Regions from separate parts of the Streptomyces sp. KL116D genome, predicted to be linked through region 2. Evidence: riboswitches for the same ligand, from Rfam matches in the RefSeq annotation. Region 2 holds a riboswitch; the other holds the start of a gene.
The links. Region 2 has a riboswitch for cobalamin ahead of RBJ77_RS24180 (cobalamin biosynthesis protein). Riboswitches for the same ligand answer to the same signal wherever they lie in the genome.
Positions count from the first base shown of each region.

Region 1 (4,202 bases), on a different contig from region 2:
CGCGCACCAGCCACGGGCCTGGGTGGCGATACCGGTCGGGCACTTGTCCGTGTGGCACTTCTGGGCCTGGATGCAGCCGATGGACAGCATGGCCTCGCGGGCCACGTTGATCATCATGTCGACGCCCAGGGCGAAGGCCACCGCGGCGTTCTCCGGCAGACCGAGCTTGCCGGACCCGATGAAGGTGACGTCGTCCGTCAGGCCCCGCTCGGCGAACGCGGGGTAGACGCGGGAGAAGCCCATCCCGGAACGGCACCGACACGGAGTCGGCGAAGATCAGCGGAGCCGCCCGGTGCCGCCCTCGCCGCCGTCGATGGTCACGAAGTCGACGCCGCGGTCACCCCGCGCCATCAGCGTGGCCAGCTCCTCCCAGAAGCCCATGTCGCCCACGGCGCTCTTGATCGGCCGGCAGTCCGGTCTCGGTGGCGAGCAGTTCCACGAAGTCGAGCATCGAGTCGACGTCGTGGAAGGCGCTGTGCCGGGAGAGGCGCAGTCCTTGCCCACCGGGATGCCGCGGATGCGGGCGATCTCGGGGTCACCTTCGCACCCGGCAGCATCCCGCCGAGCCCCGGCTTGGCGCCCTGGGACAGCTTGATCTCCAGTGCCATCTCGCGGGGCGCCCGCGACCACGGCCTTGAGCTTGTCGAGGTTGAAGGTGCCGTCGTCGTTGCGGCAGCCGAAGTACGACGTGCCGATCTGCAGGACGAGGTCACCGCCGCTGCGGTGGTACTCGGAGAGGCCGCCCTCGCCGGTGTTGTGCATCGTGCCGGCCAGCGCCGCGCCCTTGTTGAGCGCCGTGATGGCGGGTCCCGACAGCGAACCGAAGCTCATCGCCGATATGTTCACGACGCTGGCCGGCCGGAACGCCTTGGCCCGCCCGCGCGGCCCGCCAGTACCTTGGCCGAGGGCAGCGGCGCCTGCGCGGTCGTGCAGATCGGGCAGTGCCCGGCGAACGTGCGCTGCTTGATGTAGGCGTGGCCCTGCACGTGCTCGACGTCGTTGTCGGTGCCGAACCCGAAGTAGTTGTTCTCACTCTTCGCCGACGCGTAGATCCAGCTGCGCTGGTCGCTGGCTGAACAGGCGCGTTCCTCGTCGTTGGAGGTCACGACGTACTGCCGCAGCTCAGGGCCGATCGCCTCCAGCAGGTACCGGGCGTGCCCGAGCACGGGAAGTTCCTGAGGAGCGCGTGCTTCTTCTGGACGAGGTCGCGGGCCGCCACCAGGGCCAATCCGCCGCGGCGGCCGCACGCAGATGCTCCGAGCACGCATGAACGTTCCCTTTCCTCGACTGCTGGATCCCCGACGCAACCGCCGTAGCGGCGGCGGACGTCATGGACGCCCGACGACGGATCCGACCGGCATGGGCCGGTGCCCGACGACGCGACGCCCCACGAGCCTAGAGGTCCGGAGCGACGGCGGACGGCTCAGCCCTGTGCGTCAGCGCCGCGCAGCGCGGGCAGTTCTGGACTCGGGAGCGTGAGAGGATGGCCGACGATTTAAAGGCGATGGCGGACAGAGGAAGCCGGTGCGATTCCGGCGCGGTACCGCCACTGTGATCGGTGAGCCGATCCCGAAAGGCCACTGCCCGTACGGGTGGGAAGGCCGGGACCGGCGGTGACCCGAGAGCCAGGAGACTCACGCTGTCGCCTCCTCGACGGGTACCGGGGCGGATCTCCCGGTGAGAGGAGTGGGGCATGACAGGAACACCGACCGGAGTCGCGACGCCGGCCGAGGGCGCGCGGGAAGCGGCTCCGAGCCGGGTGGTGGTGTGCCGACCGTTGCTGCGGCACGGTGAAGGTGGCCGGTGACCACGCGGCGCAGACGGCACGGTTGCGGTCCGCGGTTCCCGTGCGCGTCTCGGAATGTCTGGACGTGTGCGAGCAGGCGAACGTCATCGTGGTGCAACCGTCGGCCGAGGGACGCGCCGGCGGAGCGCGTCCGGTGTGGCTCTGGGCTCGTCAACGACCCGGAGGCGACGGAGGACATCGTCACGTGGGTGCGGGAGGGCGGGCCCGGCGTCGCGCCGATGCCCGAGATCCTCGACCTGTACGTCGTCACGCCTCCCGGCGCCGGACGACACGGTGAGCGGTTCCGGTATGGAGGAGCGGGCGAGGGCGGCCTCCGCCTCTGTGGGTGACGCGCTGCGCGACGTGGCCGGACTGGGCGGATTCTTCGACCTGCCCAGCACGGCCGGCGCGGCCGGTCCGCGAAGGGCCACGCGTCGTTCGCGGACGGATTCGCCGAGCGCGCACGCGAGGTGAACCGCAGGTTCGGGACGAGCGAGGCACGCGTCGGAGTGTCGATGGTGCACCTGGGGCCGCGGCCCGGCTGTGGTCACCACTCCTGGCGTGCACCGTCCTGCACGGGATCGTGCCCGACCTGAGGAACCTGGAATGGGTCGACGACACCTCGGCCGTCCGGTTGCAGGGGCCTCCCGAAGGCCGCCCGGCAGGCGAACCGCTGACGTGGCGGTCGGGGTGTACGAGCAAGTGGCCCATCCCTTGGCGGAGTTGGAGGGCACGTTCGAGGTGAAGGTCGCGCGGCGGCTCCTGGACGGGAACGTCGCCTCCGCGCTCGTAGGGTCCGCCGCCGTGCTCGCTGCGAGTCCGCCCGACGCGCGCTCGGCGGTGCTCCGTCTGACCCGCGACCGCTGGGCACGGGACGCCTCGTGGGTACGGGCAGCGTCACCGGCCCGGATCTGACGTTCCGGCGGCGCAGCTGCTGCCTGCTCTACCGTGCCTCGAACGGCGGCAAATGCGAGTGACTGCTGCCTGTGAGCGCGGTGACGCGACGAGGCGGACCGCAAGGAGCACCGACACGATCACGAGCTCAACTGCCTGAACCTGCCCGCAATGCACGGACTGACCGACCGCCGGGAAGACGGCAGTCAGGGAGCAGCCGCGGGCAGTCAGGGAATGGCGTGCGATGCGCGTTCGTCGCGTTCCATGGAATGCGACCGCTGGAATGCCGCGACGCGGACACCACTCAACGGGGCGGGGATCAGCCGCACTTGGTGCGCAGCTCCGCGATGGCGTTCTCGAAATCGGTGAGGGATTCAAAGGCGCGGTATACGGAGGCGAACCGCATGTAAGCCACCGGATCAAGTTCGCTCAGCGGCTCGAGAACGGCCAATCCCACCTCGTGAGTGGACAGTTGCGCGCTCCCGGTGGCCCGCACGTTCTCCTCGACCTGCTGACCGAGACGGTCGAGCATGTCCTCGGTGATGGGACGGCCTTGGCACGCCTTGCGGACGCTGCTGACAATCTTGGTGCGACTGAAAGGCTCGGTCACTCCACTGCGCTTCACCACGAGCAGGGAGTAGGTCTCCAAAGTGGTGAAGCGCCGCTGGCACGTGGGGCACTGCCGCCGTCGGCGGATCGACGTCCCGTCGTCGGTCGCCCGGCTGTCGATGACGCGACTGTCGGGGAGCCTGCAGAAGGGCAGTACACCGTTCGTTTCCTCTCGGGATGCATGAAACGGCCGGGGCATCTTCCGCTGTCCGGCCGATCGCGCGACGACATCGATCATATCCGAACTGACCTGGGCTTATTCATCAGATCTACAAATCGGACGGCCCCTTCGGCGCGGAGTGCCGGAGAAGTGCCGACGGGTGCCGAGCGGGTGCCGACGGGTGTCGAAGCGGGGCCGAGAATCGGAGGGCCGAGCCGATTGCCTCTTCAGCCGAATTCCTCCCGGGTGGGCAATTGCGCGCCGCTCCAAGCCACTGGCAACGGCCCTCCTTCGCTGCCCGGCAGCCCCGTCAGAGAGGGCGAACGCGAGTCTTGAGCAGGCAGAACGCATTGCCCTCGGGGTCGGCGAGGACGTGCGCCAGACTCGTCGCCGGTCTGCCCGACGTCGGCGGGGCGGGCCCCGAGCTTCAGGAGGCGTTCGAGTTCGGCGTCCTGGTCGCGATCGGTGGCGTTGACGTCGATGTGCAGCCGGGGCTTGGTCTCGTCCGTCGGCTCCTCGGGGCTGAGGATGATGGTCGGCGCTGCGGGCCGCCGAACCCTTCGCGCGGCCCGATCTCGAGGCTGCCGTCCTCCTCGCGGCCGAGTACGACGAAGTCAAGGACCTCGCACCAGAACCGGGCCAGCGCCTCGGGGTCCCGGCAACCGAGCACGAGTTCAGTGATACGACATGCCATGGACGAAACCTGCTCTCAGCGTCGGGACTGCCGGGGCGGCCGCACGCGGAATCCTGGGC
Region 1 covers NZ_JASERH010000084.1:144,610-148,811, forward strand. Annotated here, with positions in the region: gene RBJ77_RS32710 (glutamate synthase-related protein) at 1-243, opposite strand, end outside; gene RBJ77_RS32715 (glutamate synthase-related protein) at 351-608, opposite strand; partial or broken gene RBJ77_RS32720 (glutamate synthase-related protein) at 538-831, opposite strand; gene RBJ77_RS32725 (hypothetical protein) at 843-1,166, opposite strand; cobalamin riboswitch at 1,514-1,636, shown strand; partial or broken gene RBJ77_RS32730 ((2Fe-2S) ferredoxin domain-containing protein) at 1,694-2,136, shown strand; gene RBJ77_RS32735 (hypothetical protein) at 2,489-2,701, shown strand; gene RBJ77_RS32740 ((2Fe-2S)-binding protein) at 2,668-2,763, shown strand; gene nrdR (transcriptional regulator NrdR) at 3,000-3,488, opposite strand; partial or broken gene RBJ77_RS32750 (VOC family protein) at 3,760-4,143, opposite strand.
Region 1: it holds a riboswitch for cobalamin, as region 2 does, so the genes downstream of both, RBJ77_RS32730 ((2Fe-2S) ferredoxin domain-containing protein) here and RBJ77_RS24180 (cobalamin biosynthesis protein) in region 2, are expected to answer to the same signal.

Region 2 (4,202 bases):
CCACCGCCACGTGTCAAGCGGAGCGGGGGGCCTCCGGATCGGGTCACCGTGCCGCCCGACCCAGTTCATCTTCCGTTCACCCAGCTTGCCTACGTTCACCGTGCCACTGACGTCCAACCGAAGCCTGGGTAAATGGAACACATCACGCTGCTCCTTGCGATCGTGATCGTCACCGCGCTGGTTTTTGATTTCACCAACGGTTTCCACGACACCGCCAACGCGATGGCGACGACCATCTCGACAGGCGCTCTCAAGCCGAAGACGGCGGTGGCCATGTCCGCCGTGCTCAACCTCGTCGGCGCGTTCCTCTCCGTGGAGGTCGCGAAGACCATCTCCGGCGGCATCATCAACGAGGACGGCCTCAAGACAGAGGTCATATTCGCGGCGCTCGTCGGCGCCATCCTCTGGAACCTGCTGACCTGGCTGGTCGGCCTGCCGTCCAGCTCCTCGCACGCCCTGTTCGGCGGCCTCATCGGCGCCGCCGTCATGTCGATGGGCTGGTCCTCGGTGAACGGCGGCACCGTCGTCACCAAGGTGCTGCTCCCCGCGGTCGCCGCACCGATCGTCGCCGGCCTCGCCGCGATGCTCGCCACGCGCCTGACCTACCGCATCAGCAAGAAGACCGACCAGAAGGCCACCGCCAAGGGCTACCGCGCCGGGCAGATCGCCTCGGCCGGCCTCGTCTCGCTCGCGCACGGCACGAACGACGCGCAGAAGACGATGGGCATCATCACGCTCGCCCTGATCACCGGCGGGGTCATCGCGCCCGACGCCGACCCGCCGCTGTGGGTCATCGTCTCGGCCGGCATCGCCATCGCGCTCGGCACGTACCTGGGCGGCTGGCGCATCATCCGCACCATGGGCAAGGGCCTGACCGACCTGCAGCCGCAGCAGGGGTTCGCCGCGCAGACCAGCGCCGCGACCGTCATCCTCGCCTCGTCGCACCTGGGCTTCTCGCTCTCCACCACGCAGTCGTGCTCCGGCGCCGTGATGGGTTCGGGTCTCGGCCGCAAGGGCGGCGTGGTCCGCTGGTCCACCGCCAACCGGATGTTCGTCGCGTGGGGCCTGACCCTGCCGGCCGCCGGTCTGGTCGGTGCGGGCGCCGAGTTCCTCACCAAGCAGGGCCCGTGGGGCATCGGCCTGACGGCCGCGCTCCTGGTCGCCGGTTCCGCGGTCATCTGGAAGCTCTCGCGCCGCAACTCCATCGACCACCGGAACGTCACCGACGACGAGGTCGGCACCCCGGCCGCCGCCGAGGAGCCCGCGGGCGTCGTGACCACGGCCATCGCCGCCGTCACCCCGCCGCCGGCCGGCACCCTCACCACCGAGGAGTCCGCGGTCGCGGCGGAGGTCAAGGCGACCATCCCCGCCCCGGCCCCGGCCGACCCCGCGCGCCCCGCCGGCGCCACGCTGTAAGGAAGCAGGACCAGCTATGAAGATCGACTGGGCAGCTCTCGGCTCCGTGTTCGGAGTCAGCCTCGTGGTCACCGTGGCCCTGGTGGGCCTGTTCACCCTCGGCATCGTCGGCCTCTCCAAGAAGGAGGCCGCGGCGGAGCGGGGCGGGTCGGCCGCGGCCGTCACGTCCGGTGCGTACCTCTGCTTCGCGCTGTGTGCGGCGGCTGTGGCGTACGGGATCTATTTGATCGTCGCGTGATCGGAGCCGGTCCGCCTTCACTTGTCGAACGCGAACCGGCCGGGACAGCACCCGAGCGGGGTGCGGGACGTACGGCGTCCCGCACCCCGCTTTCGCGTTCGAGTCGCCGCCGGAACGGGCACGCATGCCGGCCACAGGCGACGGGTGGGAATGGCGGTACTTCGCGGCCGCCGCTCACGGACTCGACCGCACCGATGGTGCTGGTGATGCGCCTGGCACGGGAGTGACGGACTCCGGCGGCCCCGGCGGCCCGGCCGCACCCGAACCCACGGGCACCGGCGGCGAGCCCGGCGCACCGGTGGACGGGGCCTCGTACGGCGTCGTGGTCATGCACGTGTCGGACGACGACGGCCGCACCGAGCGGGCGGACCGCGGACCGCTCTCCGTCTGCCGGTTCCAGCCTAGGGACGCCCGGTTTTCGACACCTAGAGGAAACCCGGCCCTGTGGCGCGGCCACGCATCCCGTTGTGGACCTCCCCACACTCACCCACCCCAGGTCAACAGCAAGTTGACGCACCTTCTCGGAGCGTGGTGGACTTCCCCCGCCATATACGGCAGCAGTTGAGGAAGCCGGTGCGAATCCGGCGCGGTCCCGCCACTGTCAGTCCCCTTCGTGAGGGGGCGAGCCAGGAACTCACGCTGTCGGTCTCGTCGAACCAGGGCGTGGACACCCTGAGTGAGGACAACCACCGCCATGTTCGCCCTTCGCGGCGCCGGGCGGGCCGAGCGCGTGTATGCGTGCGGGGCCGCCGCAGGACTCCTTGCCGATCTGCTGCTCGGCGATCCGCGCCGCGGGCACCCCGTCGCCGGTTTCGGCCGGGCCGCGGGCGCCGTCGAGCGGCTGCTGTGGCGGGACCACCGGGGCTGGGGCGCCCTGCACACCGCCGTGTGTGCGGGCGGGGCCACCGCCGTCGGTCTGGCCGCCGCGCACGCCGTACGCCGCTCCCCCGCCGCCTCCGTCGCGCTGACGGCCGCCGCGACCTGGGCCGTGGTCGGCGGGACCTCGCTGGGCCGGGAGGCCCGGGCGGTCGGGTCCGCGCTGGAGGCCGGCGACGTGGCACTGGCCAGGGAGTTGCTGCCGCGCCTGTGCGGCCGGGACCCGGCCGGTCTCGACGCCGACGGGATCGCCCGGGGCGTCGTCGAGTCCGTCGCCGAGAACACCTCCGACGCCGTCGTGGGCGCGCTGGTGTGGGGGGCCGTGGGCGGAGTGCCGGGGCTGCTCGCCTTCCGCGCCGTGAACACGCTCGACGCGATGGTCGGGCACAAGTCCGCGCGGTACCGCAGGTTCGGCTGGGCCTCGGCCCGGCTCGACGACGTCGCCGGATGGCCGGGAGCCCGGCTGACCGGGGCGCTCGCCGTGCTGGCCGGGGGGCGTCCGCGCGCCGCCGTACGGGCCTGGCGGGCCGACGCGCACCGGCATCCGAGCCCGAACGCCGGGGTCGTCGAGGCCTCGTTCGCGGGGGCGCTCGGGGTGCGGCTCGGCGGGACGTTGTCGTACGGGGGCAGGGTCGAGCACCGGCCCGTCCTGAACGCGCCGGGGCGCGCGGTCGAGGTGCGTGATGTGGAACGGGCCGCGCGGTTGTCGCGGCGGATCGGTCTTGCGGCGTGGGGAGTCTGTGTGGGCGGGCGGTTGCTGTGGAGGCTTCGATGACCGGGCGCAAGGGCGGCGGGCTGCTCGTCGCGGGCACCACCTCCGACGCGGGGAAGAGCGTCGTGACCGCCGGGATCTGCCGGTGGCTGGTGCGCCAGGGCGTGAAGGTCGCGCCGTTCAAGGGGCAGAACATGTCCCTCAATTCGTTCGTGACGCGGGAGGGCGCGGAGATCGGCCGCGCCCAGGCCATGCAGGCGCAGGCCGCCCGGGCCGAGCCGAGCGCGCTGATGAACCCGGTGCTGCTCAAGCCGGGCAGCGACCGGAGCAGTCAGGTCGTGCTCATGGGGAAGCCCGTGGGCGAGTTGAGCGCGCGGGGCTATCACGGCGGGCGGCAGGCGGCGCTGCTGGACACCGTCGTGGGGTGCCTGGAGGAGTTGCGGGGCAGTCATGATGCCGTGATCTGTGAAGGGGCGGGCTCTCCCGCCGAGATCAATCTGCGCCGCACCGACATCGTGAACATGGGCATCGCGCGGGCCGCGCGGCTGCCGGTGCTCGTCGTCGGCGACATCGACCGGGGCGGCGTCTTCGCATCGTTCTTCGGGACGACGGCGCTGCTCGCGCCGGAGGACCAGGAGCTGATCGCCGGGTACCTCGTGAACAAGTTCCGGGGCGACGTGACCCTGCTGGAGCCGGGCCTCGACATGCTCGAGTCCCTGACCGGGCGGCCGACTTACGGAGTGCTGCCGTTCCAGCACGGGCTGGGCATCGACGAGGAGGACGGCCTGCGGGTGTCCCTGCGGGGCACGGTGCGGGAGTCCGTGGTGGCGCCGCCGGTCGGCGAGGACGTGCTGCGGGTCGCCGTGTGCGCGGTGCCGCTGATGTCGAACTTCACCGATGTCGACGCGCTGGCCGCCGAGCCGGGTGTCGTGGTGCGGTTCGTGGACCGGGCCGAGGAGC
Region 2 covers NZ_JASERH010000060.1:5,642-9,843, forward strand. Annotated here, with positions in the region: gene RBJ77_RS24170 (anion permease) at 133-1,416, shown strand; gene RBJ77_RS24175 (hypothetical protein) at 1,433-1,654, shown strand; cobalamin riboswitch at 2,164-2,311, shown strand; gene RBJ77_RS24180 (cobalamin biosynthesis protein) at 2,349-3,305, shown strand; gene RBJ77_RS24185 (cobyric acid synthase) at 3,302-4,202, shown strand, end outside.